2 regions of the Streptomyces sp. SAS_272 genome follow, and region 1 is predicted to be linked to the other one. Evidence: predicted binding sites of a transcription regulator. Region 1 holds the regulator's gene; the other holds the start of a gene.
The links. The regulator HspR, encoded in region 1, represses chaperone genes until heat shock. The targets are predictions, from matches to a motif close to TTGAGNNNNNNNNNCTCAA.
Positions count from the first base shown of each region.

Region 1 (14,900 bases):
GTCCTCGATCTCGAAGACCACGTTGCGCTTCAGCAGCTCGCCGAAGTCGAGCGGTCTGCCGCCCTCGAGGAAGCGGCCGGTGGTGCCGAGGCGCAGCCCCGCCAGGCGGATCTTGATGAAGCCCTGGACGTTGTCGGCGACCTCCTTGCCGTATCCGATGTCAGCGACGACCCGCAGCGCCGTGTGCTCCAGGTCCTCGAGGGTCGGGTAGCGCGGTTCGGCGCCGGGGAACGTCGGCTCGCCGAGCGTCAGGTCCCAGCCCAGATCCTCGTAACAGCGGGTCAGCGCGGCGCTCAGGACCTGCGGGAACGGTTCCTGCGGGTCGAAGGAGGCCAGGAAGAGGGCGCGCACCATGTCCAGGTGCGTCTGGAGCGGGAAGCGCTCGCCGCTCGTGTACGCGGACGGCTCCAGGGGGTTCAGACCGGCCGGGAGGGACTCCGGATCGCCCGGCTTGACCACCACGACCTCGGCGGCGTCCCCGAGCCGCGCCGACATGAAGCGGTACTCGGCCTTGGCCGGTTCCACCACCAGCCAGGGGATGCCCGCGTGCGTCGCCGACTCGAGGAGGCCTCGTACGGTCTGCGACTTGCCGCCACCGGTCGCCCCGCACACGAACGTGTGCCGGTTCAGGGTGGAGCGGGTCAGTTCGAGGGCGCCGACGGGACTGCGGTTGCGGTCCAGCACGGAGCCGAGCCGGACGGGAGCCGCTCCGGGCGGCGCGGGACGGCCCGAGGTCTCGGGGGTGACGTCGAACTCCGGGCGCAGGGCGAACCGTACGCCGGGAATCTCCTGGGCCGGCGGCCTGGCCAGGGCAGCCAGCAGGTCCGAACCGGCGAGGCAGGGGTACTCCTCCGGCGCCGGGAGGGCCCCGCCGAGGGCGGTGGCCAGGTCGCCGACCCGCCCGGTCGGACGCAGCGCGTACGGCAGTCCCTCCAGGTCCGCCGAGGCGCACAGCAGCGCCGCCACCCGGGTCGCCTCCTCGGGCGTCCGGCCGCCGGCCAGCAGCCGTATGCGCCACAGTCCGGTGGCCGACGCCTTGGCCAGCTCCTTGTGGCGGCGCTCAAGTCGCGCCGCGGCGATGGCGTATTCGGGCGAGCTCTCCGCCTTGGCCTGTGTCCTGCGCCGTTCGTCGGCCACGTCATCGGTGAGTTCGCCGAGCTCCGCGGGCGGCACCGGCTCGGCGAACACCAGCCAGGCGAAGGGCTCCTGCCACACCCCGAGGAGGCAGTCCTCCAGGGTGGGCCGCCGGCGAGCGGCCGCGGTGTCCACCGGCCTCGGCTCGTCGTCGACGAGCAGCCCGTCGGTCACGCCGGCGACCGCGCTCCAGCAGGGGAAGGCGGCCATCAGGGCGGCCGCCGTGCCCGCCGGCCGGCGCAGGCCACGCGCGCCCGCGGGAAGCCTCAGCAGGGCGGCAGTCCCGTCGGCCGGGTCCGTGCGGCCGCCCAGCAGGGCGGCGCCGCCGACGAGGACGTCCAGCGGACCGTCGGCCGCCGTCCGCGCCCAGCCGACGAGCACCGCGCCGCCCGTCGGGTCGTGCGGGTGCGGGGCGTGGTGGGCGGAGACCAGAGCGGCGAGGCGCTGCGCCCGCAGCTCGTCCTCACCGCCGGACGGCCGGTCCTCGGACGGCCGCTGCCGCGGGACCTCGCGCAGCAGCGCGGCCTCCAGGCTCGCGAACCGCTGCCATGTGCCGCCGCCCGGTGCGTGGTCGGTCATATGCGCTCGGCCCGACCGACCCGACCGGCGATTCCGGGGTGTCCGGCGCGTTCTCGCCGATGCTCGGCGCGTTCGCTCCGGGGAATGATGACGGGCTCGTGCGCGAGCGGTCTTCTGGGCAACGTCTCCCCCGTTGTCGATCTTGCGGCACCACCCTAGAGGCAACGGTGAACGCGGCCAAGCCTTGCAACTGTGACGTCACTTCCCCTCATTCCAGGTGGACTTGGGAAGTCGATTCGTGCACCATGTGTCGGCTGCTGATCAATGACTGACATCCGCTTCGGCGGCCACGGGGGCGAGTTCAATCATCAGAGGCATGTCTTCTGCCGTCCGCGGGACGGTCATTTCTCACCTGTCCACAAGTGGGCGCCTTCATGGCGCCCATCTCCCTCAGGGCGAACTCATATGACCCATCCCGTTGACCCTCGCCAACCCCAGAACCCGTACGGGCACAGCGGCCCCGGGCATCCCGACGCCCCGTCCGGTCCGCCGCAGGACCCGGCCTACCCACCCGGTCCCCCCGCGCCTCCCGTCCCGCCGCAGCAGGCGCCGTACCAGGCCGCACCGCCCCAGCATCCGTACCAGGCCGCACCGCCCCAGCAGCAGCCTCCGTACCAGACCCCGCCGCCTCAGCAGCAGCCTCCGTACCAGACCCCGCCGTACCAGACCCCGCCACCGCACCAGCCGCAGTACCAGCAGCCTCCCTACCAGGCCGCGGCACCGCAGCAACCCCCGTACCAGCAGCCTCCTTACCAGCAGGCTCCGTACCAGCAGGCTCCGTACCAAGCGACGGCTCAGCCGCCCCAGTTCGCGCCGCAGCCGCCCGCCTACGGTCAGCACCCCCCGCATGAGGCGCCGCAGCAGCATCCCTTCGCGCCGCAGCAGTCCTTCGCACCACAGCAGCATCCGCAGCAGGCGCCGGGCCAGGCACCGCCGCTGGCGTATCCCCAGCAGCCGTACGCGCCGGTCCCGAACGCCCCCGGCGTACCGCAGGTGCGTCGCAGTGCCGATGCCACCTCGGTGGCCAGGCTGCTGCTCAACGTGCCGCTCTTCCTGGGCAGTCTGCTGGTGGTGTGGCTGATCTCCCAGGCCCTGCCGAGCGGTCTGGACGTGGTCCTCGTGGTCGCCTGGCTCGCTTCCGGCGCGCTGGTGTTCCACCGGCCCACCGAACGCGGCCTCGCGCGGCTGCTGTTCAAGATGCGGCCGCCCACCGGCGCCGAACTGGCCGCGCTCCAGCCGATCTGGGACGACGTCACGCGCCGCGCCGGGATCGACGGCAGCCAGTACACACTGTGGCTGGAGGACACGGACGAACTCAACGCCTCCGCCGCCGCAGGGCACATCGTCGGTGTGACGCGCGGCGCGATGCGGCAGCCGCCCCAGCAGTTGGCGGCCGTCCTCGCCCACGAGCTGGGGCACCACGTCGGCGGTCACTCCTGGGCCCTGCTGCTCGGCATCTGGTACGCCGTGCCGGTCCGGATGTTCATGACCGTCGTCAAGTTCGTGACGCGCTTCCTGTTCTTCTTCACCGCCGAACTCTCCTGCCTGGCGGCCGGCGTCTTCGTCGTCGTCTTCGGCGCCTTCGCCGTCGCGACCTTCCTCGCCTTCCCGCCCGCCGTCGTCCTCTACGCGATCCCGTTCCTGCTCGCCTGGGCCGGCCGGCAGGGCGAACTGCGGGCGGACCGGTTCGCCGGCCAGCTCGGGTACGGGCCCCTGCTGATCTCCGTGTTCGCGGGCTGGCAGGCCGAGGGCCATGACGACGCCGCACGCAAGGAGAGCCCCGTCGCCCGGCTCATGTCCTCGCATCCGCCGCTTCACCAGCGCATCCGCGCGCTCGAGACCTTCGTCGCCTGACGGGCCGGGAGCCTCACGCATGACTGTCGAAAGCACCGGGACCGGACAGCTCGGCCGCTACCTGCGTCTCTTCGACGCGGGTCCGCGTCTGGGCTGGGTCCACCGCGACCCCGAGTCGCTGCGCCGGCCGTTCGTCGAGCCGGAACCGCAGCGTCAGCAGGTGGAGGTCGGGTACGAGAACCGGGCCACCGCCGCACGGCTCGATCACGAGGAGCGTCGCGGCTCCGCCCTGAAAGTCGGCGGCGGTGTCGCTGCGGCCTGCTTCGTGCTGAGCTACTTCGTCGGACCCGTCATGGCGGTCCTCGGCGTCGTGGCGATCGTCGTCGCGCTGGCCCGGATGGCCCTCGCCGCCCAGCGGCTCAGCTCGGCCACCGGTCACCTCACCACCCAACAGAGCGCCCTGGAGAAGCACTTCCAGTCCTCCTGGCAGATGTGGCAGCAGCGCCGGCAGCACCACGAAAGCGGGCAGGAGCAATGGGTCCGCGGCCTGGACGCCTGGGGTTCGCTGCCCCTCGGCGCCGACATCCGGCGCCTGGACGTCTTCGGCGGCAGCCAGCGCGGCCGCGAGGGCTTCCTCACCGTCTTCGGGGCCTCCACGCTCCAGGACCGGCCGGTGATCGTCGTCGATCTGACGCAGGCCCTGGTGTGCCGGGAGCTGTCCGTCCTCGCCGAGGCCGCCGGAGTGCCCGTCGACGTCCAGCTGCTGCCCAGCCGGATGGCCGAGAGCAGCATCGTCGGCGGACTGGGCCCGCACGAGCTGGTGCACGCGCTGGTCGAGGCGGTCCACGGCGACAATCCCGAGGCGGGCCGCGCCGATCGCGCCGTCGACACCCGCATCCTCACCCAGCTGTGCGGCGCCCTCGGCGACGACGTCTCGGTGGCCCGGCTGGGCGCGGGACTGCGCGTCCTGATGGGCGAGGCCGACGACACCGCCTGCCTCAGCCGGGACGAACGCAACCGCATCGCGGACGACCTGCTCAACGACAAGAACAAGGACCAGGTGCGGGACAGCCTCTTCCGCCTGGTCTCCTTCGTGCACCCGCTGGAGCGGCTGGGCGCCGCCCGCGAAGGGCGCGGCCCCGGCTATCTCACCTGCCTCGCCCTGGACTTCGGCGCGGGCTCGGCGAGCACGGAACTGCTGGCGGACCTGGCCGTGCAGAGCGTGATGCGGCGGCTGGCCTCGTTCGAGGAGACCGCCCCGGCCGTGCTCCTGGCACTCGGCGAGCAGGGCCTCCAGCGACGCCACCTCGAACAGCTGGCGCAGGTCTGCGAGCGCCGGGGGTCCCCGCTCGTCCTGCTGCAGCCGCACTTGAGGGACGCCGCCGAGCAGATGATCGGCGGCGGCACCGTCGCCTTCATGAAGCTCGGCAACCACCAGGAGGCCAACGTCGCGGCGGACTTCATCGGCCGCGAGCACTCCTTCGTCCTGCACTCGCTGACCGACACCGAGGGCAGGACCGTCAACACCTCCGTCGCCGAGACGGTCGGCTCCTCCGTCAGCAGGGGGACGACCCACAGCGAGTCCGTCACCCGCGGCCGCAACTGGGGCAGCAGCAGCTCCACCAGCTACCAGGGCGGATCCAACCCGTTCTCGTCGTCGTCCTCCACCAGCTCCGGCGGCAGCCACAGCACGACGACGGGCACCTCCACCAGCGTCACGCACACCAGCAACGAGTCCACGACCCGCACCACCGGCGACAGCGACAGCACCAGCCTCGCGACCGGACGGCAGCGCGTCTACGAGTACGTGCTCGAGCCGACGCAGCTTCAGGCGCTCGCCGAGTTCAGTCTGCTGGTGGTGGAGCGTCGGGCCGGCGGCGCCGTGTTCGTGCACCCCGCCGACTGCAACCCCAACATCGTCCTCCTGGACCGGGTCAGCACGGCGCCCCTCCCGCAGTTCGACCTGCCGCCCGCGACACAGATCCCGGCGCAGCACCCCGCCCCGCAGCACCTCTACCCCGCCGCGCCGCAACACCCGTACGCGCCCGCGGCCCACCCCGCGCCGCCGTACGCGCCCGCCGGGCAGCAGCCGTACCCGACCGCGCCCGCGCAGCCCTACACCACCGGCTTCCAGCCCGCGGCGCCCCAGCAGCCGCAGTGGCCGTCGCACGGGCAGCCGCACCAGCCCGGTGGCGGCGGCTGGACCCAGGGGCCGCCCGCGAGCTGGCCCGGACAGCAGCCGGGAACCCAGCGGTGACCCGGCCCGGCCGGCCGACGGCGACCGGCTGACTCGCATACCCCGCGGTCCGACCGCCGCACGCATGCGGGGCCCGGAGGGAAAACCTCCGGGCCCCGCATGCGTGCCTCGTGCCTCGTGCTCAACCGCCCTGCTCGCCCTGCCTCGTGCTCAACCGCCCTGCTCGCCCTGCCTCGTGCTCAGCCGCCTTGCTCGCCGTGCGTCGTGCGGAGCGCCAGGGCGGTGCGTCTCAGTCGGGCGCCGGATGCTGCCGCTTCGGACGCCAGACCACCAGCGCGCTGGTCTGCTGCACCTCCTGGTACGGCACCAGGTCCCGCCGGTAGGAGGCGTGCACCGCAGCCTCCCGCTGCTGCATGGCAGCCGCCGCGCCGTCCAGCGCGGCCTCCAGCTCCGCGGCCCTGGCCTGGAGCGCGGCCACCTGGTTCTCCAGCTCGATGATCCGCTTGATGCCGGCCAGGTTGATGCCCTCGTCCTGCGACAACTGCTGCACGGTGCGCAGCAGCTCGATGTCGCGGGCCGAGTAGCGGCGGCCCCGGCCGGCGGTGCGGTCGGGTGAGACCAGGCCCAGACGGTCGTACTGACGCAGTGTCTGCGGGTGCAGGCCGGAGAGCTGGGCCGCCACCGAGATGACGTAGACCGGGGTCTCCTGAGTCAGTTCATACGGGTTGCGCCGACGGCCGTCCATCACTCTCAAGCTCCCTTCGCGGCCTCGAACAGCTCCGCCCGCGGATCCTCGCCCGCGGTCGCCTCGCGATACGCCTCCAGTGCGTCACGAGCCTTCTCCGAAAGGTCCTTCGGGACACTCACCTCGACGGTGACCAGCAGGTCGCCGCGGGTGCCGTCCTTGCGGACCGCGCCCTTGCCGCGCGCCCTCATGGTGCGGCCGTTGGGCGTGCCCGGCGGGAGTTTCAGGGTCAGCGACGGGCCGCCGAGCGTGGGCACCTTGACCTCGCCGCCGAGGGCCGCCTCGGTGAACGTCACCGGCACGGTCACCGTCAGGTTGTCGTCCTTGCGGCCGAACACCGGGTGGGCGCCGACGTGGACGACGACGTACAGGTCGCCCGACGGGCCGCCGCGCTCGCCGGGGGCGCCCTTGCCGCGCAGCCGGATGCGCTGGTTGTCCGTCACTCCCGCGGGGATGCGGACCTGCATGGTCCGCGACGACTTCGCACGGCCGCTGCCCTTGCAGTCGAGGCAGGGGTGCTCGGCGATCAGGCCGCGGCCCTTGCAGTCGGGGCAGGGGTCGGTCAGCGAGAAGCCGCCGCCCGAGCCCCGGGCCACCTGGCCGGTGCCGACGCAGGTCGGGCACACGCGCGGTGTGCCGTTCTTGTCGCCGGTTCCCGAGCACGCCTTGCACGGGGACTGCGAGGACATCCGCAGCGGGACGGTCGCGCCCTCGATCGCCTCCGTGAACGTGAGCGTGACCTCGGTGTCGATGTCCTGGCCGCGCCGGGGCTGGGTACGGGTGGCGCCCGCGCCGCCGCGGTTGAACAGGCCGCCGAACACGTCCCCGATGCCGCCGCCGAAGCCGCCCTGGGCGCCTCCGCCCTGGGCGCCGCCTCCGAAGAGGTCGCCCAGGTCGAAGTTGAAGGAGCCGCCCGCGCCCGGGCCCGGACGGAAGCCGCCGTTGCCGAAGAGCGCGCGTGCCTCGTCGTACTCCTTGCGCTTCTTGGGGTCGCCGAGGACGTCGTTCGCCTCGGAGATCTCCTTGAAGCGTTCCTCCGCCTTGACGTTGCCCTTGTTGGCGTCCGGGTGGTACTCGCGGGCGAGCTTGCGGTACGCCTTCTTGATCTCGGCCTCGGTGGCGTCCTTGGGGACGCCGAGGACCTTGTAGAAGTCCTTCTCGATGAAGTCCTTGGTGCTCATCCTCGACGTCCCTCCTTCCGCCTGCTCACCCGTTCAAGCTCAGCCCTCGTCCGGGCCACCGCTCTCCTTGTCGTCGCCCGCCTCCGCCTCGTCGGCCTTCGCCGCCTGCGCGCCGGGCTGCGGCTCGGCGACGGCCACCCGCGCGGGGCGGATGGTGCGCTCGCCGATCCGATACCCCGGCTGCAGAATCGCCACGCACGTCGTCTCGGTGACGTCGGGTGCGTAACTGTGCATCAGGGCTTCGTGGATCGTCGGGTCGAAGGGCTCGCCCTCCTTGCCGAACTGCTGCAGGCCCATCTTCGCCGCGACGGTCTCCAGCGATTCGCCCACCGACTTGAAGCCGCCGACGAACTCGCCGTGATCCCGTGCGCGGCCGATGTCGTCGAGCACGGGCAGGAGCTCGGTCAGGAGGTTCGCGACGGCGATCTCCTTGACCGCGATCCGGTCGCGCTCGACCCGGCGGCGGTAGTTCTGGTACTCGGCCTGGAGGCGCTGGAGGTCGGCGGTGCGCTCGCCGAGGGCGGTGCGCACCTGGTCCAGCTGGGCCACCAGACCGGCTGTCTGGTTCGCGTCCCCGGCCGGGGCCGCCCCGTCCGCCGGAGCGGACGAGGAGGCGGCCTTCGGCTCGGCGTCTTCAGGGGTGGCGCCGGAGGGGACGTCGGGCTTCTCCTCGAAGCCCGGGGTCTCCTCCGTCACGCGGCACCGTCCTTGCGCTCGTCGTCCACGATCTCGGCGTCCACGACGTCGTCGTCGGCCCTCGGGGCGTCACCCTGCGGGGCGTCGGCGCCGGGCGCGGCCTGGGCGTCGGCGTACATGGCCTGGCCGACCTTCTGCGAGACCGCGGCGACCTTCTCGGTGGCCGTGCGGATCTCGGCCGTGTCCTCGCCCTTGAGCGCGGCCTTCAGCTCCTCGACGGCGGCCTCGACCTCGGTCTTGACCTCGCCGGGGACCTTGTCCTCGTTGTCCTTGAGGAACTTCTCCGTCTGGTAGACGAGCTGCTCGCCCTGGTTGCGGGCCTCGGCGGCCTCGCGGCGGCGGTGGTCCTCGTCCGCGTACTGCTCGGCCTCCTGGCGCATGCGGTCGACCTCGTCCTTCGGCAGCGAGGAGCCGCCGGTGACGGTCATCTTCTGCTCCTTGCCCGTGCCGAGGTCCTTCGCGGTCACGTGCATGATGCCGTTGGCGTCGATGTCGAAGGCGACCTCGATCTGCGGGACGCCGCGGGGCGCCGGCGGCAGACCGGTCAGCTCGAACATGCCGAGCTTCTTGTTGTAGGCCGCGATCTCGCGCTCACCCTGGTAGACCTGGATCTGCACCGACGGCTGGTTGTCCTCGGCCGTGGTGAAGATCTCCGAACGCTTCGTCGGGATCGTGGTGTTGCGCTCGATCAGCTTGGTCATGATGCCGCCCTTGGTCTCGATGCCGAGGGACAGCGGGGTGACGTCGAGGAGCAGGACGTCCTTGACCTCGCCCTTGAGGACACCGGCCTGGAGCGCGGCGCCGATGGCGACGACCTCGTCCGGGTTCACGCCCTTGTTGGCGTCCTGACCGCCGGTCAGCTCCTTGACGAGCTCGGCGACGGCGGGCATCCGGGTCGAACCGCCGACGAGAACGACGTGGTCGATCTCGGAGAGGTTGATGCCGGCGTCCTTGATGACGTTGTGGAACGGCGTCTTGCAGCGCTCCAGCAGGTCGGCCGTCAGCTGCTGGAACTGGGCGCGGGTGAGCTTCTCGTCCAGGTGCAGCGGGCCCTCGGCGGACGCCGTGATGTAGGGCAGGTTGATCGAGGTCTCGGTGGACGAGGACAGCTCGATCTTCGCCTTCTCGGCGGCCTCGCGCAGACGCTGCAGCGCCATCTTGTCCTTGGCGAGGTCCACGCCGTGGCCGGCCTTGAACTGCTGCACCAGGTAGTCGACGACACGCTGGTCCCAGTCGTCGCCGCCGAGGTGGTTGTCGCCGTTGGTGGCCTTCACCTCGACGACGCCGTCACCGATCTCCAGGAGGGACACGTCGAACGTGCCGCCGCCGAGGTCGAAGACGAGGATCGTCTGGTCGTCCTTGTCGAGGCCGTACGCGAGCGCGGCCGCGGTGGGCTCGTTGACGATGCGCAGGACGTTGAGACCGGCGATCTCGCCGGCTTCCTTCGTCGCCTGACGCTCGGAGTCGTTGAAGTACGCCGGGACGGTGATGACCGCGTCGGCCACCTTCTCGCCCAGGTAGGCCTCCGCGTCGCGCTTGAGCTTCTGCAGGATGAAGGCGCTCATCTGCTGCGGGTTGAAGTTCTTCCCGTCGAGCTCGATCGTCCAGTCCGTGCCCATGTGGCGCTTCACGGAGCGGATGGTCCGGTCCACGTTCGTGACCGCCTGCCGCTTCGCGACCTCGCCGACGAGGACTTCACCGTTCTTCGCGAAGGCGACGACGGACGGCGTGGTCCTGGCACCCTCGGCGTTGGTGATGACGGTGGGCTCGCCGCCCTCCAGAACGCTGACGACGGAGTTGGTTGTGCCCAGGTCGATGCCGACCGCACGTGCCATGGTGATCTTCCTCCAGCTGACTTGAGTGGAACGGACTCAAGTGTGCACGAAGCTCACCGCCCGGTCAACAGACCTGAGTCGAGCGCACTCAACTCTTATCCGTTCCTTACACGCAAGGAGCCGTTGACCTGCGTCGACACAGCGCGTCCCGCCCGTCGTTCACCGGGTTCCGGGTGATGCGCGCGGCCCTCGGATTGACGCCGAGGCGCATAAACAGGCGCTCGCCGCGCCTCCCGGGAGGGTCGGGCCTCCGGCGTCCGCCGGGCACGACCGGCGCCCCGGAGCCGACGCCCACGCGCGCGTGGCGGCCCGTACACCGGGACCCGCACCAGTGCGAGCACGACGACGAGTGCCCCGCCCGCGACCCATGACACCGCCTGCACGTCGACCACCGCGGCGTGCACCAGCACCCCCGTGAGCACCGCGCCGAAGGCCGCGAGGCCGAGCAGGACGGCCGCGCCCTGGGCGGTGAGCCCGAGCCGCCGCAGCCGGTGGGCGAGATGGTCCGGCGCGCCGCGCAGCAGGGGCCGTCCGGCCAGCCGCCGCGACAGGGCCACCAGCAGGACGTCCGCCCCGCCGACGGCGGTGAGCGCGAACAGCACCCCCGTGCCGACGACCGGATCGTGCCCCGCGCGGGCGAAGACGGCGGCCGAGGCGAGCAGGAAGCCCGCGAAGAGCGAGCCGCAGGCCCCGAGGGCGACACGCGCGGGGGGCCAGTTGTGCATCAGGAAGCCCGTCAGCGCGGCGGCGAGCACGCTCAGCAGCACCACCAGCCCGTCCATGACCTCGACGGCGACACACGCGGCGACCCCGAACGCGGTGAGCACGCCGACGGTCCCGGCGACGCCGTCGGCGTGGTCGAGCGCCCGGAAGGCGAGGGCTACGAACGTGATCCAGCCGACGCCCACCGCCGCGGAGACCACCCCGGCGACCGTCCCGGCGTCCCCGTAGATCTCTCCGTACGGCACCACGAAGGCCGCCGCGACGGCCGTGCCGACGACCAGGAAGCGGGTCTTGAGCCGGCACACGTCCGCGACCAGGCCCAGCGCGGCGACGGCGCCGGCCGCGGCGAGCAGCACCTCGATGCCGTCCCCGAGGGGCGCGACGCCCGTCCGGTCGCCGGCGACCGCGACGGCACAGGTGGCGAGCACGACGGCGGCGCCGCCGGACAGGGGCACGCGCCGCTGTCGCTGCCGTCGGTCGGTCAGACCGAGACGCAGGGCGGGCACGCGCAGCAGCGCGGCGAGGACGGCGGCGAGGAGCAGGGCGGCGGTGGCGGCAGCGATCCCGTAGAGCACGGATATAAATTAGTCATAAATGTACCAATTTGGTACGAATAACACGGCCGGATTGAACCCTGATTCTGAGGCAACCCTCAGCGACTCAGATCACTCCGCCCCCCGCTACAGTGCGACGCAGAATAAGGGGTACTCTCAGACGGACTGCATAAGTTACCGCTTAGTAATCTCTGATCGAAGTCCCCTCGCAGGCCCGAGGAGCCCCCGAATGCAACTCGCCGCGATCATCGTGTCGCTGGTCCTGACCGTGGTCGGCGTCGCGCTGCTCGCACGCGCCATCGGTCAGTTCGTCCGGTACTTCAAACTGGGCCAGCCGGTGCCGGCCGGCGCCCGGACCGACAACCCCTACGCGCGCAGCGTGACCCTGGTACGGGAGTTCCTCGGCCACACGCGGATGAACCGCTGGGGCATCGTCGGCTTCGCCCACTGGTTCGTCGCCATCGGCTTCCTGACGCTGCCGCCGACCCTGGCGCAGGCCTTCGGCCAGCTGTTCCAGGCCGACTGGACGCTCCCCTGGATCGGCGAGTTCCTGCCGTTCGAGCTGTACATCGAGTTCATCGGCGTGATGACGATCCTCGGCATCGCCGTGCTCATCGTGATCCGCCTGCTGAACCTGCCGTCGCGCCCGGGCCGCAAGTCCCGCTTCGCGGGCTCCAAGGCGGGCCAGGCGTACTTCGTCGAGTACGTCATCCTCACCATCGGCCTCGCCATCTACACGCTGCGCGGCCTCGAGGGCGCGATCCACCACGTGGACCACTACGAGGCCGCGTACTTCGCCTCGTACCCCCTGGTGCTGGCCTTCAAGGGGCTGAGCGTCCCCACTCTCCAGACGCTGGTCTACTTCACCGCGATGGTGAAGATCGGCACCTCGTTCATCTGGATGATCGTGGTCTCGCTCAACACCAACATGGGTGTGGCCTGGCACCGCTTCCTGGCGTTCCCGAACATCTGGTTCAAGCGCGAGGCGACCGGCGGGACGGCCCTCGGCGGCCTGCAGCCGATGACGTCCGGCGGCAAGCCGATCGACTTCACCGACCCGGGCGACGACGACGTCTTCGGCGTCTCCCAGGTCGAGCAGTTCTCCTGGAAGGGCCTGCTGGACTTCTCCACCTGCACCGAGTGCGGCCGCTGCCAGTCGCAGTGCCCCGCCTGGAACACCGGCAAGCCGCTCTCCCCCAAGCTCCTCATCATGTCGCTGCGCGACCACGCGCACGCCAAGGCGCCGTACCTGCTGGCCGGCGGCGGCAAGACCATGGAGGGCGACGAGAAGGCCTCCGAGGAGCAGCTCAAGGACGTTCCCGCGGCCGCTCTCGCCGAGGCCGAGCGCCCCCTCATCGGCACCGCCGAGGAGAACGGCGTCATCGACCCGGACGTCCTGTGGTCCTGCACCACCTGCGGCGCCTGCGTCGAGCAGTGCCCCGTCGACATCGAGCACGTCGACCACATCGTCGACATGCGCCGCTACCAGGTGATGATCGAGTCCGCGTTCCCGTCCGAGGCGGGCACGATGCTCAAGAACCTGGAGAAGAAGGGCAACCCCTGGGGCCTGGCCAAGAAGCAGCGCCTGGAGTGGCTGAAGGAAGTCGACTTCGAGGTGCCCGTCGTCGGCAAGGACATCGAGGACCTCACCGAGGTCGAGTACCTGTACTGGGTCGGCTGCGCCGGCGCCCTCGAGGACCGGGCCAAGAAGACGACGAAGGCCTTCGCCGAGCTTCTGCACATCGCGGGCGTCAAGTTCGCGATCATGGGCGGCGACGAGAAGTGCACCGGTGACTCCGCCCGCCGCCTCGGCAACGAGCCCCTCTTCCAGGAGCTCGGCATGGAGAACGTCATGGCGCTGAACATGGCGTTCGGCGAGGAGACGGACGACGAGGGCAACGTCACGCCCGAGTCGAAGAAGCCGAAGTCGGCGAAGAAGATCGTCGCCACCTGCCCGCACTGCCTCAACACGATCGGCAACGAGTACCCGCAGCTCGGCGGCGACTACGAGGTCATCCACCACACCCAGCTGCTCCAGCACCTCGTCGACGAGGGCAAGCTGATCCCGGTGACCCCGGTCGAGGGCATCATCACCTACCACGACCCCTGCTACCTGGGCCGGCACAACAAGATCTACACGCCGCCGCGCGAGATCATCGCGAGCGTCCCGGGTCTGCGGAACGAGGAGATGCACCGCCACAAGGAGCGCGGCTTCTGCTGCGGCGCGGGCGGCGCGCGGATGTGGATGGAGGAGCGGATCGGCAAGCGCATCAACAACGAGCGCGTCGACGAAGCCCTCTCCCTCAACCCCGACATCGTCTCCACCGCCTGCCCGTTCTGCCTCGTCATGCTGACCGACTCGGTCAACGGCAAGAAGAACGAGGGCAAGGCCAAGGAGTCCATCCAGGTCGTGGACGTCTCCCAGCTCCTCCTGGAGTCGGTCAAGACGCCGGTCGACGACGAGCCCCCGGCGGGCGAGTCGGAGACCGAGAGCGAACCGGAGCCCCAGCCGGTGAAGTGAACCGCGCACCGGGTTGCGCACCTGGTTGCGCACCTGGTTGCTCCGGCCCGTGAACAGGCCGGTGAGCAACCCTGACGGCCGTACCGACGCCCCCGTGTCCCACCCGGACGCGGGGGCGTCGCCGTTCCCCTCCGCCCTGCGCCCACACCCCTACGACACCCCGTGACACTCCCTGAAGAACCACCGATTCCAGCCCCGTTACTCCCCTTAGGGGATGTCACAGGTCGGCAGCAAAGCCGTGCGCGAACGGCGGCCTCGGCACGTCACCCTGCAGGAGCAGGTACGTTCGAAGACGTGGCTGGATTCAGGATCGGACGCGGCGGCCGGGACAACCGAGCCCCGCAAACGCGACCGCAACACCCTCCGTACGGGCAGCAGACGCCCCAGGGACCGTCGCGGCCCTCAGGACCCTCGGGTCCCGCGGCGCCGTCGGGTCCCTCCGGGCCGTCCTACGGCTACCCGTCGGCCCAGCAGCCGTTCCCGCAGCGCCCGCAGTACGGCGGCGCGGGCGGCGGTCAGTGGCCGCCGCAGGCGAACGGCGGCCGCAGCGGCGACGAGCCGGAGTACTTCGGCGGCGACGCGCCGTACGGCGCCCCGGGCGGACACGGCGGACACGGCGTCCCGCACGACCCGTACGCGGCGAACAACCCCGGCCACACCCAGGCCTTCTCGATCGACGACCACCAGCAGTACGACCAGTACAACCAGGGCGGCACCTACCACGCCGGGTCGGCGCCGGCCGGCCCGATCGGTCCGCGCCTGCACTGGAAGGCGCTGCTGAAGGGCATCGTCCTCGCCCCCCGGCAGACCTTCCACCAGATGCGGGACTACACGATGTGGGGCCCCGCCCTCGTCGTCACGTTCCTCTACGGCCTGCTCGCGGTCTTCGGCTTCGACGGCGCCCGCTCGGACGCCATAAACGCGACGCTCTCCAACGCGAT
Region 1 covers NZ_JBMNDR010000002.1:49,316-64,215, reverse strand. Annotated here, with positions in the region: gene ACN6LD_RS01885 (ATP-binding protein) at 1-1,713, opposite strand, end outside; gene ACN6LD_RS01880 (M48 family metalloprotease) at 2,119-3,567, shown strand; gene ACN6LD_RS01875 (hypothetical protein) at 3,587-5,764, shown strand; gene ACN6LD_RS01870 (heat shock protein transcriptional repressor HspR) at 5,994-6,449, opposite strand; gene dnaJ (molecular chaperone DnaJ) at 6,455-7,630, opposite strand; gene grpE (nucleotide exchange factor GrpE) at 7,670-8,326, opposite strand; gene dnaK (molecular chaperone DnaK) at 8,323-10,161, opposite strand; gene ACN6LD_RS01850 (MraY family glycosyltransferase) at 10,257-11,459, opposite strand; gene ACN6LD_RS01845 ((Fe-S)-binding protein) at 11,668-13,959, shown strand; gene ACN6LD_RS01840 (YIP1 family protein) at 14,254-14,900, shown strand, end outside.

Region 2 (14,900 bases), on a different contig from region 1:
GGGTGCGGGTGTGCTCGGCTTCGGCTTCGGTGTCGAGGGCGGTGTCGGTGTCGTTCTCGGTGTCGTTCTCGTTCTCGGTGTCGGTCGAGGTGCGGGGTTCCGGCCGGGCCCCGGGCGTCACCGGAGCGGCCGGGGCCGGTCGCGCGGCCGGTACCGCGGGCTTCTCCCCGGCGGGTGCGGGGTCGTCGTTCCGCCGCCGGGTGCTCTCCTCCCCCGCGTCCGGCGAGTCCGGCGGGATCGGCAGCAGGAGTTCCATCGTCGTCTCGGCGGGCCGTTCCACGGGCGGCTGCGCCGCCGGATCCGCCGTCGGCGTCGACACGGGCGCGGGCGCGGCGAGGGACTCGGACGGCTGCACGTGCGCGGGCTCGTCGTGCGCGGGCTCGGGCGCCGGAGCGGCCTCGGGCGCCGGCGTGGGCTCGGGCGTCTGCCCCGCCGGAGGGCGTGCCTCCCGGACCGTCCGCTCCGCCAGGGCGACCAGCGGGTCCGCGGACGGCGAACGGCCGGGCAGGACGTTGGAGTTGGCCTCCGCGTCCGCGCCGGGGAGGGTGAAGCTCTGGGCGGCGGCCGAGGCCGGGGACGTCGCCGGGATCGCGGCGGCCGGGGCGGCGGCCAGCAGCGGGGCCGGCAGGACGACGACCGCCGCCACTCCGCCCTGCTTCTGTTCGCGCAGCCGCACCCGCACCCCGTGCCGGTGGGCGAGCCGGGCCACCACGTACAGGCCGAGACCGAGACCGTCCTCGCCCTCCTGGTCGTACGGCGTCGCGGGGTCGAACTCGGCGAGGCGGGCGTTGAGGCGGCTCAGCCGGTCCTCCGTGATCCCGATGCCCTCGTCCTGGACGGAGAGCATGACCTCGCCGTTCTCCAGGAGCCAGCCGGAGACCTCGACCGGCAGGTCCGGCGGGGAGAACGAGGTGGCGTTCTCCATCAGCTCGGCCAGCAGGTGCGAGAGGTCGTCCGCGGCGAAGCCCGCCACATGTGCGTGCGGCGGGAGCGCGGAGATCCGGACGCGCTCGTAGCGCTCGATCTCGCTGACCGCTGCGCGGACCACGTCCACCAGCGGGATCGGGCCCGCGTGCTGCTGGACGTGCTCGGTGCCGGCCAGCACCAGCAGGTTCTCGCTGTGCCGGCGCATGACCGTGGCGAAGTGGTCGAGTTTGAAGAGGGTGGCCAGCCGGTCAGGGTCCTGCTCGCGCTCCTCCAGACCCTCGATGACGGCGAGTTGGCGCTCCACCAGGCCCAGGGTGCGCAGGGCGAGGTTGACGAAGGTGCCGCTGATGCTGTCCCGCAGGCCGTCCAGCTGGGCCGCCGCGTCGCCGAGTTCGGCGCGCAGCTCCTCCCGGGCGTCGGCCATCCGCTGGCGCTGCCCGACGAGGTGCTTGCGGTCGGACTCCAGCGTGGCGACCCGCTCGTGGAGGGTCGCGGCGTGCTCGTGCAGGGCGTTGACGGACCGCACGACCTGGGCGAACTCGTCGTTGCGGCCGGTGAACCCGATCGGTTCCTCGGCCGCCGGGTGTTCCGCCTCCGCGAGCCTGGCCGATCCGCGGCGCAGCACGGACAGCGGGCGGGTGAGGCTGCGTGCCATGCCCGTGGCGACGGCGACGGCGAGCAGCATCAGCGCGCCGAGGACGGCGACGCGGATCTCCAGGCCGGTGACGTCGTCGTCGCGGAGCCGGGCGAGGTCCTCCGCGCGGTGGCCGTACAGGGAGGCCTCGGCCCCGCGCATCAGGTCGAGGCGGGCGGAGAGCGCGACGTCCAGTTTCCTGACGCCGGTGCCGAGTTCGCGGTCGCTCAGCCTGGGCTGGTCGGTGAGGGACGCGAGATAGGCCTCGGCGGTGTCGACGTCGCCGCCGGTGACGGTGGAGTCGTAGGAGGCCAGCGCCTCCTGGGGCGCGCCCTCGCGGAAGTCAGCGAGGGCCGCGTCGGAGCGCAGCCGTGCCTGTTGTGCGGCGGCGGTGAGGGCGTCGCGCTGGGCGGCGTCGGCGTCGCTCGAGACCTTCTCGGTGCTCGTCCGGCCGGTGACGGGGTCGTAGTCCGTCTCGGTGGTGGTCGGCACGCTGAGCGCCGCGAGCAGCAGTCCGCGGGTCGCGGCGGCCTGCTGGACGGCGGTGTCGAGTTCGGCGAAGGCGTACGCGCCGGATCCCGCGCGCGGCGGCGTGTCCTCCGCCAGCCGGTCGACGAGCGCATGGAGCGCGGCGATCGCCTCGGAGTAGTCCTGGTGCGCCTGCAGCGCCGTGTTCTTGCCGGTGAGGGCCGACCGCCGCGCGGAAGGGACGGCGGCGAGGGCGGCGCGCAGTGCGGCGGAGACGTCGGTCTCGGCGGTCAGCTCGCGCACCTGGAGGTCCACTTTGGTGCTGCTCTGCGTGGAAGGGGCCCTGGACTTGACGCGCCCGGCCGCCACGTAGGCGGTGACCTCGTCGCGCTCGTCCGCCAGGGACCGGGCGAGGGCGAGGGCGTCCTGGGTCTGCTCGGCCAGGGTGACCAGGTCCTGGGAGTCCTTCAGCTGGCCGGAGGCGGCCAGGACGGAGGGTGCGCCGGCGCCGGCGATGGCGGCGGCCACCACGGCCACCGCGACGATCAGCCGGTTGCGCACATGGGTCGGACGGCCCTTGCCGACGGGGGTGCGCTCCGCGCCCCCCTCGGAGGCCGTCTGCCTGCCTGTACGCCGAGGCCGCGTCTTCTGCACCGGTGCTCGCATTCCTGACTCGTGTTCCAGGGGCCGGATGTGACGCTCTGTCAACTGACGCCTACGTCCGGTACGGCTCCCGACCCTCCCAGTGCCGGTGGGCAGGGGCCGCGCATCGTCGGCCCCGCCACCCGAAGGAGTGAACATCGGAGGGGAGTTGGCGGGCAAGTTCCTCTGGCGCGTGCAGCAACCCCGTCCGGTCGGCCGGTTGGACGTGGGCGGCGGGCTTTGGCAGTATTCGCCGACACGCGTTCCCGGAGTGCTTCATTCCCGCCCAAAACAGGCGTCTGACCTGCGACGGCGTACCCGTTCGGCGCGTGTTGCCAGCCTTTCGCGAAGGCTGTGAAGGGCTCGTGCAGACTGGCCGGATGCGTACGGAACTTGTGTCGGAGGCCGGCGATCGGGCCCGCCCCAACGAGGACTTCGCGGGTGTCGGGCTCGCCGCCTCCGGGCAGGGAGGTTCGCTCGTCCTCCTGGACGGGGTGACTCCGCCGAGGGACGGCGGGGGCTGTCTGCATTCGGTCCCCTGGTTCACGGCACGGTTGGGCGGCGCCCTGACCGAACTGACCGTTTCGCTCACGGATGTTCCGCTGGCCGGGGCGCTCGCCCTCGCCATCGCACGTACCGCCGAGGCCCATGCGGAAACCTGTGACCTTTCTCACCCGCGCACGCCTCAGGCGACGGCGGTCCTGGCGCGCTGGTCGCCGCGGACGGTGGAGTACCTGGTCCTGTGCGACGCGACGCTGCTGCTCGCCTCACCCGACGGCGCGGTGACCGCCGTCCAGGACGACCGGCTGGCCCGTGTGCCGCGCGCCCTGCTGCGCAGCGCCGACGTCGTCGACGGCACGCTGCGCAACCGGGAGGGCGGCTTCTTCACGGCGGCGGCCGATCCGTCGGTGGCGGCCCGCGCGGTGACGGGGTCCGTGCCGCGTGGCGAGGTCCGTTCGCTCGCCGCCCTGTCGGACGGGGCCGGGCGCTGGGCGGAGCTGTTCCGCCAGGGCGACTGGGGGGATCTGTTCGCCCTGGTGGGCGAGCAGGGGGCGCGGGCCCTCGTGGAGCGGGTGCGGGAGCTGGAGCGGGCGGACGAGGCGGCCGGACGTCCCCTGCTCGGCCGGGCGAAGACCCACGACGACGCGACGGTGGTGTGCGTGGAGCCGTGACCGGGCCGCCCGGACCCGCCACGGCGACCCCGAACCCGACCGCTTCGGCCCGGCGGCCTCGGCCCGGTGGGGCTACTTCTCCATGCCCCGGTTCAGCTGGTGCAGCAGTCGTGCCAGTTCCTCGACCTCGACGCGGTCCCAGTGGGAGAAGTGGCTGACGTACCGCTCACGGCGGGCCTCGCGGACCCGGCTCACCCGGGTGCGGCCCTCCTCGGTGAGGTCGACCAGCCAGGCCCGGCCGTCCGCCGGGTCCGGTGCGCGCGCGACGAGGCCGAGCTGTTCCAGGGCACGCAGCTGGCGCGACATGGTGGCCTTGCCGACGCCGATGTAGGCGGCGAGCTCGGTGGCCCGCTGCCGGCCGCACTCCTCCAGCCGGACGAGGAGCCCGTAGGCGGCGGACTCCAGGTCCGGATGGACCTCGCGGGCCATCTCCCCCTGGTTGGCGCGGGCCCGGCGGAACAGCACCGTCAGCTCCCGCTCCAGGGACAGGAACTCCCGGTCGTCCCGCTCCACCCCGCGCGACGGCGCGCCGGACTCGTCCCCGCGTCCGTCGCCGTCTGTGTCCTCGTGCACGTCAGCACCTCTGCTTTTGTTCGCCGGTCGCCGCCATCGGCGCAGCTCCTCAGTATTTCGCAGCCAGTGCCCGGCGGCGGCTCGCAGGGCCGCCCACGGGCATGACGAGGGCCCGGTCCCCACGGGTCCCGGGCCCTCGTCCCTCCCACGGCGTCCGTCACGCCGCCACGGGAACCTCCGGCGTCGCGCCGTTCGCGGCGGGCGCGAGCGCCAGCTCCAGCACCTGGCGGACGTCCGTGACGGCGTGGACGTCGAGCGTGTCCAGCACCTCCGCGGGCACGTCGTCCAGGTCGGGCTCGTTGCGCTTGGGGATGATGACGGTGGTGACGCCCGCCCGGTGCGCGGCCAGCAGCTTCTGCTTCACGCCGCCGATCGGCAGGACCCGGCCGGTGAGGGACACCTCGCCGGTCATCGCCACGTCCGTGCGGACGAGCCGGCCGGACAGCAGGGACGCGAGGGCGGTCGTCATGGTGACGCCCGCGCTCGGACCGTCCTTGGGGACCGCGCCCGCCGGGAAGTGGATGTGCACGCCCCGGTCCTTCAGGTCGCCCACCGGCAGCTCCAGTTCGGCCCCGTGGCTGCGCAGGAAGCTGAGCGCGATCTGCGCCGACTCCTTCATCACGTCGCCGAGCTGACCGGTCAGGGTCAGGCCCGCCGCACCCGTCTCCGGGTCGGCCAGCGAGGCCTCGACGTACAGGACGTCGCCGCCCGCGCCGGTGACCGCGAGACCGGTCGCGACACCGGGGACTGCGGTCCGGCGCTCGGCCGGGTCCTGGGCGGACTCGGGCACATGGTGCGGCCGGCCGATCAGGCCGCGCAGATCCTCGCCCCCGATGGTGAACGGCAGCTTCCGCTCGCCCAGTTCGTGCTGGGCCGCGACCTTGCGCAGCAGCCGCGCGATGGACCGCTCCAGGGTGCGCACGCCCGCCTCGCGGGTGTACTCGCCGGCGAGCCTGCGCAGCGCGCTCTCCTCGAGGGTGACCTCGTCCGCCTCGAGGCCCGCGCGCTCCAGCTGGCGCGGGAGCAGGTGGTCGCGGGCGATGACGACCTTCTCGTCCTCGGTGTAGCCGTCGAGGCGGACCAGCTCCATGCGGTCGAGCAGGGCCTCCGGGATGGCTTCGAGCACGTTGGCGGTGGCCAGGAACACCACGTCCGACAGGTCGAGCTCGACCTCCAGGTAGTGGTCGCGGAACGTGTGGTTCTGCGCCGGGTCGAGCACTTCGAGGAGGGCGGCAGCCGGGTCGCCCCGGAAGTCGGAGCCCACCTTGTCGATCTCGTCGAGGAGCACCACCGGGTTCATCGACCCGGCCTCCTTGATCGCCCGCACGATCCGGCCGGGCAGCGCGCCGACGTACGTACGGCGGTGGCCGCGGATCTCGGCCTCGTCGCGGACGCCGCCGAGGGCGACGCGGACGAACTTGCGGCCCATGGCGTGCGCGACGGACTCGCCGAGGCTGGTCTTGCCGACGCCGGGCGGGCCCACGAGGGCCAGGACCGCGCCGCCGCGCCGGCCGCCGACCACTCCCAGACCGCGCTCGCCGCGGCGCTTGCGCACGGCCAGGTACTCGGTGATGCGCTCCTTCACGTCCTCCAGGCCCGCGTGCTCGGCGTCGAGGACGGACTTGGCGTCCTGGATGTCGTACCGGTCCTCGGTGCGCTCGTTCCAGGGCAGTTCGAGGACGGTGTCCAGCCAGGTGCGGATCCAGGAGCCCTCGGGCGACTGGTCGCTGGAGCGTTCCAGCTTGTCGACCTCCTTGAGGGCGGCCTCGCGGACCTTCTCGGGCAGGTCGGCGGCCTCGACGCGGGCCCGGTAGTCGTCGGACTCCTCGGCCGCGTCCTTGCCGTCGCCGTTGAGCTCGCGCAGCTCCTTGCGGACGGCTTCGAGCTGGCGGCGCAGCAGGAACTCCCGCTGCTGCTTGTCGACGCCCTCCTGGACGTCCTTGGCGATCGTCTCGGCGACGTCCTGTTCGGCGAGGTGGTCGCGCAGCTGCTGGGCGGCGAGCTTCAGACGGGCCACCGGGTCGGTGGTCTCCAGGAGCTCCACCTTCTGTTCGGTGGTGAGGAACGGCGAGTAGCCGGAGTTGTCGGCGAGCGCGGAGACGTCGTCGATGGCCTGGACGCGGTCGACGACCTGCCAGGCGGCGCGCTTGCGCAGCCAGGCGGTGGCGAGCGCCTTGTACTCCTTGACGAGTTCGGCGACATGACCGGGCAGCGGTTCGGGGACGGTCTGGTCGGCCTTCGTCCCCTCGACCCACAGCGCCGCGCCGGGCCCGGTGGTGCCGGCGCCGATCTTCACGCGGCCGCGGCCGCGGATCAGCGCGCCCGGGTCGCCGTCGGCCAGCCGGCCGACCTGTTCGACGGTGCCGAGCACACCGGTGCTCGCGTACGTGCCGTCGACACGCGGCACGAGGAGTACCTGAGGCTTGCCCGGTGTTGAACGGGCGGCGGCCTGGGCGGCCTCCACCGCCGCGCGTACGTCGGCGTCGTTGAGGTCCAGCGGAACCACCATGCCGGGGAGCACGACCTCGTCATCAAGAGGCAGCACGGGCAGAGTGAGCGGAGCGGACGTCGATGCCATGATCTCCCCTTCGGCAGTCAAGTTGAGCTATGCCGACTCAATGCACCTGAGCCCTGGAATGTTCCCCGTAGGCCGCGCCGTTCGCTGTGGGCGATCAACACCGCTCCGGCGGGGCACGCCGGACGTCCGGGGGGCGGGCACTGTACGAGCCTGCCGCGCGGTGCGCGAGTCGTCGCCGGCGAGCGCGGAGTTCACGGGGGACGCACAGGTACGGCCTCCGCCGACCCAGGGGGCGCACCCCCTACCGCCGCACGACGGGCCGCGCCCCTCGCGCCCCCTGCCCGTACCCCGCCCACTTCCGGCATTCACCCCGAAGCGGCCCTTCGCCCCGACCACAATGCGCTTATGACCGATGACTGGAAGCGACGTCTCGACGCCCTCCACGCGGAGCTGGTCCTCCGCGACGACCCCGTCGCCTGGGTGACCGAGGCGGACGCCGTCGAGGCCTCCAGGCGTTATCCGCACATCGCGCTGCGCGGGCCCGTCTTCGGCGTCGCCGCCCTGGACCCGGCCGCCGACGGGCCGTGCTGGCGTCTGCTGAAGCCGGTCGTGGACGGCATGCCCCAGCAGGCCCGGGACGGGCTCAACTCGCACCTGTGGTTCCAGGCGAAGGACGGGGCCGGCGATCCGGCCGTGCGGCGCGAGCTGCTGACCGCGGTCGCGGTGCTGGAACGGGCTCCCGCGGACGAGGTCGAGGCCCTGGGGGTGCGCTACCGGGTGGTGCGCGGCGACGAGTTCGCCCGGACCGGCGACGACGGGCTGGAGCCGCCCCGGCCCACCGACCCGGAGGGCCCGGGCGCGTCGTGGGAGGACCCGGGCGCCGCGCCGTCGCCGGACGTGGGCTTCGCTCTCGACCCCGGCCGGGACGAGGGGCCGATGGCGGGCGCCCTGCGGCTGGGACTGCGCGACTTCACGTACACGGGCGCCCGCTTCCCCGCCGACGTCCGCGAGGACTCCGCACGGGCGGCGCTGACCCATCCGGACGTGGTCCGGCTGCCGGTCGGCTTCTCGGTGGCGGAGCGCGAGGGCACGGACTGGACGCCGTTCGGCTCGCTGGCCGCGACCCCGCACGAGGCGCGCCGCGCGCTGTACGAGGGGATGGCCCGGGTCTGGGCGATGCTCTACCGCTTCGACGAGCGCAAGAAGGCCCTCTACGCGCGGGCCGCCGAGGCGTTCAGGGCGGCCGGCCGGGCGGACGAGGCGAGCGTGGAGGGCCGGCTGTTCCGGGTCTGCCGCGTCGAACGGATGATCCGGCTGGGCCCCGACGGCCCCGAACCGCCCCGCCCGTCCGACGTGGACGAGTACGGTCCCATGAAGCTCCACCCGACCCTGTGCGAGGACGGCACGGTCCGGTTCAACGACTGAGGCCCGCCCGACGTCGACGACCGGGGCCCGCCCCACCGGAACATGTCCGCCCCCGGCATCGGCCGGGCGCTCACGAGCCGGCCACGCGCCGCGCTCACGCCGCGGGCAGCGACGCCGCCCGCCGAGGGCGGGCCGCCCGGCCCGTCAGGTCCCAGCGCCGGACCCACGGCCAGAGGGCGACGCCTATCGCCAGCGCGATCAGATGGCCCCAGTTGGTCAGCGGGTCGGTGTAGGCGATCAGATCCTGCAGCAGCATCCCGCCGAACGCGACGAGCAGGGGCCCGCGCAGCCACGGCCCGAGCAGTCCGGCCAGCGCTCCGACGCTCGCGGCGACGCCGAAGCTGATGCCGTAGTCGAGGCGGTGGAGCGAACTGTCGGGCAGCCGCCCCACCAGCACGGCCAGACCCACCGGGACCTCGGTCGCGAGAGTGGCCAGCATGTGTCCGAGCAGGAAGACGACCGCCGTGCGGGCCCCGCCGATCCGCCGCTCCAGCGTGCTGAGGACGACCACGAAACCGAGGGTGAAGGGCGAGGCGAAGCCGCCCGCCACCCACAGCGCGCTGGCCGTCAGGACGAGCGCCGGCGTCTGCAGCAGATGCGCCACATCGGTGCTGGAGCCCTGGTACAGGGCGTACACCAGGGCGGGGTCGGCGTGCGCGGCGACGTACGAGGTGAAGGCGAGGACGGCGGCGTAGGCGAGGGTGAAGGGCACGGGGACCCGCACGCGGAATCCGGCCCGGAGGCGGGGACGCGGGGCGGCGCCGGTCCGCACGGGCGGCTCGGCCGGGCCTGCTGCGCACCGTTCCCCGGGCCGTTCGACGAGCGGCGGGACGGGCCGCGCGCCACGCTGGCCGGGGATGCCGTCCAGCAGACCGGCGGCGTCGGGCAGTTCCGCGACGCCGGGCAGGGGCGGGCTCGTGGGTGAGGTCGTGCGTTCCACCTGAGGCGCTCCTTCCGTTTCACCCCCCACCCTTCGCGCCCCGCACGCCCGCTGTCTGTGATCCGCGCCACGCCTGGGCCGATTCACAGAAACCTCTGAGACTCCTCTCGGGTGATTCTCATGCGACCCGAACCCGGCTCGAACGTCCGTACGTCAACTGCACCCGCCGCACACGGATTTCCCTCGCCCGGCCGTCGGCGGACTGCCAGGATGGACGCATGCCTCTCCCGTACGACATGCCCGACGCCCCGGAAGTGCTGGATCGTCGCGAGGGCCCCTACGGCGAGGTGGTCCTGCGCCGGCACGGGAAGCTGCTCCAGATCATCGCCAACGGCTGCTTCCTGATGGACACCTCCGACGGCCGCTCGGAGCGTCTTCTGGTGGAGGCGGCACGTGCGGCGCTCGACGACCGCGCGGCTCCCCGTCTGCTGATCGGCGGCCTGGGCGTGGGCTTCTCGCTCGCCCACGCGGTCGCCGACCCGCACTGGGGCGAGGTCACGGTCGTGGAGCGCGAGGGGGCCGTGATCGACTGGCATCTCGACGGCCCGCTGGCCGCGCTGTCCGGGCCGGCGATCGCCGACCCCAGGTCGAGGATCGTGGCAGCGGATCTGCTCGCCTACGTCCATGAGACCCATGACACATTCGACGCGGTATGCCTGGACATCGACAACGGGCCCGACTGGACCGTCACCGAGGGCAACGAAAGCCTGTACTCCCCCGACGGACTCGCGGACTGCGCACGGGTGTTGAGACCGGGCGGCGTACTGGCCGTTTGGTCTGCCCGGCCCTCTCCGGAATTCGAGGGAACCTTGCGGAATGCCGGGTTCCGGCAGGTGCGTACCGAAGAGATCCCCGTTGCCCGAGGAGTGCCGGACGTCGTGCATCTCGCCGTCCGGCCTGGATAGCAAAGCCGCGGTGACTCCCCGTACGCTGCACCCCTGACGCCGATCATTTACGCGTCAACCGCAGTCATGCGCAGACATGGGATCACCCCACTGGTTCCGGAAAGCACACTCAGGGGCGGGCGATGGAGCAGACACACACCGCACACAACAGCACGGCGACCGCCGCACCGGGCGCGCAGCGGCGCGTCCTGGTGGTCGAGGACGATCCGACGATCGTCGACGCCATCGCGGCCCGCCTGCGCGCCGAGGGATTCCTCGTGCAAACGGCGGGCGACGGCCCGGCGGCCGTCGACACGGCAGAGGCCTGGCAGCCCGACCTGCTGATCCTCGACATCATGCTGCCCGGCTTCGACGGCCTGGAGGTCTGCCGTCGCGTGCAGGCCGCCCGCCCGGTGCCGGTGATGATGCTCACCGCGCGCGACGACGAGACCGACATGTTGGTCGGGCTCGGCGTGGGCGCCGACGACTACATGACCAAGCCGTTCTCCATGCGGGAGCTCGCGGCACGCGTGCATGTGCTGCTGCGCCGGGTGGAGCGGGCCGCGATCGCCGCGACCACGCCGCGCAGCGGGATCCTGCGGCTCGGCGAGCTGGAGATCGACCACGCGCAGCGCCGGGTGCGGGTGCGCTCGGAGGACGTGCACCTCACACCCACCGAGTTCGACCTGCTGGTCTGCCTGGCGAACACCCCGCGCGCGGTGCTCTCCCGTGAGCAGCTCCTCGCCGAGGTCTGGGACTGGGCGGACGCCTCCGGCACCCGCACGGTCGACAGCCACATCAAGGCGCTGCGCCGGAAGATCGGCGCCGAGCGGATCCGTACGGTGCACGGCGTGGGCTACGCGCTGGAGACCCCGACGCCATGAGTCCCGGGCCTGACGGACCCAGAAGCCCCGCTCCCGGAACCGGGGAGCCCTGGGGCCGTGTGCGCCCGTTCTCGATCAAGACCAAGCTGGGCGCGCTGGTCGTCATCTCGGTGCTGATCACCACGGGTCTGTCGATGATCGCGGTGCACACCAAGACGGAGCTCCGCTTCATCACGGTCTTCTCGATGGTCGCGACGCTGCTCATCACGCAGTTCGTGGCGCATTCGCTGACCGCGCCGCTGGACGAGATGAACACGGTGGCCCGCTCCATCTCGCACGGCGACTACACCCGCCGGGTGAGCGAGAACCGCCGCGACGAACTGGGCGACCTCGCCCAGACGATCAACGTCATGGCGGACGAGCTGGAGGCGCAGGACCGGCAGCGCAAGGAGCTGGTGGCCAACGTCTCGCACGAGCTGCGCACGCCCATCGCCGGACTGCGCGCCGTCCTGGAGAACGTCGTCGACGGCATCGCCGAGGCGGACACCGAGACGATGCGCACCGCGCTGAAGCAGACGGAGCGGCTGGGCCGCCTGGTGGAGACCCTGCTGGACCTGTCCCGCCTCGACAACGGCGTCGTCCCGCTGCGCCGGCGGCGCTTCGAGGTGTGGCCGTACCTGTCGGGCGTGCTGAAGGAGGCCAACATGGTCGCCTCGGCGCGCGCCACGATGGGTTCGGGCGGCAGCCACACCCGTACGGACGTCCATCTGCACCTGGACGTGTGCCCGCCGGAGCTCACGGCGCACGCGGACCCGGAGCGCATCCACCAGGTCGTCGCCAATCTGATCGACAACGCCGTCAAGCACAGCCCGCCGCACGGACGGGTGACGGTGAAGGCGCGGCGCGGGCCGCTGCCGGAATCGCTGGAGATCGAGGTCCTGGACGAGGGGCCCGGTATTCCGCGCTCGGAGTGGCGGGGCGTGTTCGAGCGGTTCAACCGGGGCGCCGTGCGCCGGCCGCACGGTCCGGGCAGCGACGGCGGCACGGGACTGGGGCTCGCGATCGCCCGCTGGGCGGTCGATCTTCACGGAGGCCGGATCGGAGTGGCCGAATCCGAGCGGGGCTGTCGGATTCTTGTCACTCTTCCGGGAGAGTCCTCCGTGCCAAATTGACGTAAAGTTCGAAGCGGAGCCGCAAGATCCACCGGTGTTCGCCCTGTCGGACACGTGTGATCAGGCAGAGCGCCGACGCAGGTCGGCAAAGGGTCCGCACGCCCGTCGTGCGTGACGTGCATCGACACACCCTTTTGACGCGCAACCGCGCTTGTTTCCCGCCATTTCCACCCCCGAAACTCACATTCCGATGTGACTTACGCGACGATGGACGGGCCCGGCCTGACTCTCCCCCTCCGGGGGGCGTAGCCTTTATTCCCGCTGTCCATCACCTTGTGAAGCGGAAGAGGGCGGTTGCCGCCGTGTCGCCACAGTCCCCCAGTAACGCATCGAGCATCTCGACCGACGCAGACCAAGCGGGCAAGAACCCCGCTGCCGCGTTCGGACCGAACGAGTGGCTCGTCGACGAGATCTATCAGCAGTACCTCCAGGACCCGAATTCGGTAGACCGTGCCTGGTGGGACTTCTTCGCCGACTACAAGCCAGGGGCTGCTGCCCCCTCGGCTACGGCGGGTACTGCGGCCACGGGGGCCGCAGCGACCACCACCGCATCCCCCGCGCCCGCCGCCCCGGCGTCCCAGCCGGTCCCCGCCGCCGCTCCGGCGCCCGCCCCTGCTCCGGCCGCCGTGCCGAAGCCCGCGGCCGCCGCCCCGGCTCCGGCGAAGGCGGCCCCGGCCCCCGCGGCCAAGCCGGCCGCCGCCGCGAAGCCCGCGCCCGCCGCCGCGGCGCCCGCCTCCCCCGAGGGCCCGGAGTTCGTGACGCTGCGCGGCCCGTCCGCCGCGGTCGCCAAGAACATGAACGCCTCGCTGGAGCTGCCCACGGCCACGTCCGTGCGCGCGGTCCCGGTGAAGCTGCTGTTCGACAACCGCATCGTCATCAACAACCACCTCAAGCGCGCCCGGGGCGGGAAGATCTCCTTCACGCACCTGATCGGCTTCGCGATGGTGCAGGCCATCAAGGCCATGCCGTCGATGAACTGGCACTACGCGGAGAAGGACGGGAAGCCCACCCTCGTCAAGCCGCCGCACGTCAACTTCGGCCTGGCCATCGACCTGGTGAAGGCCAACGGCGACCGCCAGCTCGTCGTCGCCGGCATCAAGAAGGCCGAGACGCTGAACTTCTTCGAGTTCTGGCAGGCCTACGAGGACATCGTCCGCCGCGCCCGCGACGGCAAGCTGACGATGGACGACTTCACCGGCGTCACGGTCTCCCTGACCAACCCCGGCGGCCTCGGCACCGTGCACTCCGTGCCGCGCCTGATGCCCGGCCAGTCGGTCATCATGGGCGTCGGCTCGATGGACTACCCGGCGGAGTTCCAGGGCACCAGCCAGGACACCCTGAACAAGCTCGGCATCGCCAAGGTCATGACGCTCACGTCGACCTACGACCACCGGGTCATCCAGGGCGCGGCCTCCGGCGAGTTCCTGCGGATCGTCGCGAACTACCTGCTCGGCGAGAGCGGCTTCTACGACGAGATCTTCGAGGCGCTGCGCATCCCCTACGAGCCGGTCCGCTGGCTCAAGGACATCGACGCCAGCCACGACGACGACGTCACCAAGGCCGCCCGCGTCTTCGAGCTGATCCACTCCTACCGGGTCCGCGGCCATGTCATGGCCGACACCGACCCGCTGGAGTACCGCCAGCGCAAGCACCCCGACCTCGACATCACCGAGCACGGGCTCACCCTGTGGGACCTGGAGCGCGAGTTCGCCGTCGGCGGCTTCTCCGGCAAGTCCCTGATGAAGCTGCGCGACATCCTCGGCGTGCTGCGCGACTCGTACTGCCGCACCACCGGCGTCGAGTTCATGCACATCCAGGACCCCAAGCAGCGCCGCTGGATCCAGGACCGCATCGAGCGCCCGCACACCAAGCCGGAGCGCGAGGAGCAGCTGCGCATCCTGCGCCGGCTGAACGCGGCGGAGGCCTTCGAGACGTTCCTGCAGACGAAGTACGTCGGCCAGAAGCGCTTCTCGCTGGAGGGCGGCGAGTCCGTCATCCCGCTGCTGGACGCGGTGCTGGACAGTGCGGCCGAGTCCCGTCTCGACGAGGTCGTCATCGGCATGGCCCACCGCGGCCGGCTGAACGTCCTCGCGAACATCGTCGGCAAGTCGTACGCGCAGATCTTCCGCGAGTTCGAGGGCAACCTCGACCCGAAGTCGATGCACGGCTCCGGCGACGTGAAGTACCACCTGGGCGCCGAGGGGACCTTCACCGGCCTGGACGGCGAGCAGATCAAGGTCTCGCTGGCCGCGAACCCCTCCCACCTGGAGACGGTCGACCCGGTCATCGAGGGCATCGCCCGCGCCAAGCAGGACATCATCAACAAGGGCGGCTCGGACTTCACGGTCCTGCCGGTCGCCCTGCACGGCGACGCGGCCTTCGCGGGCCAGGGCGTGGTGGCCGAGACCCTGAACATGTCGCAGCTGCGCGGCTACCGCACCGGCGGCACGGTCCACATCGTCATCAACAACCAGGTCGGCTTCACGGCCGCCCCGGAGTCCTCGCGCTCGTCGATGTACGCCACCGACGTGGCGCGCATGATCGAGGCCCCGATCTTCCACGTGAACGGCGACGACCCGGAGGCCGTCGTGCGCGTCGCGCGGCTCGCCTTCGAGTTCCGCCAGGCGTTCAACAAGGACGTGGTGATCGACCTCATCTGCTACCGCCGCCGCGGTCACAACGAGTCGGACAACCCGGCCTTCACCCAGCCGCTGATGTACG
Region 2 covers NZ_JBMNDR010000066.1:1,459-16,358, reverse strand. Annotated here, with positions in the region: gene ACN6LD_RS30125 (sensor histidine kinase) at 1-2,683, opposite strand, end outside; gene ACN6LD_RS30120 (hypothetical protein) at 3,052-3,843, shown strand; gene ACN6LD_RS30115 (MarR family winged helix-turn-helix transcriptional regulator) at 3,916-4,416, opposite strand; gene lon (endopeptidase La) at 4,574-6,994, opposite strand; gene ACN6LD_RS30105 (DUF5954 family protein) at 7,340-8,359, shown strand; gene ACN6LD_RS30100 (rhomboid-like protein) at 8,454-9,299, opposite strand; gene ACN6LD_RS30095 (spermidine synthase family protein) at 9,518-10,204, shown strand; gene ACN6LD_RS30090 (response regulator transcription factor) at 10,327-11,067, shown strand; gene ACN6LD_RS30085 (sensor histidine kinase) at 11,064-12,179, shown strand; gene ACN6LD_RS30080 (multifunctional oxoglutarate decarboxylase/oxoglutarate dehydrogenase thiamine pyrophosphate-binding subunit/dihydrolipoyllysine-residue succinyltransferase subunit) at 12,482-14,900, shown strand, end outside.
Region 2: lon (endopeptidase La) is a predicted target of HspR. The motif match lies at 7,017-7,035, and genes of this name have one in related genera.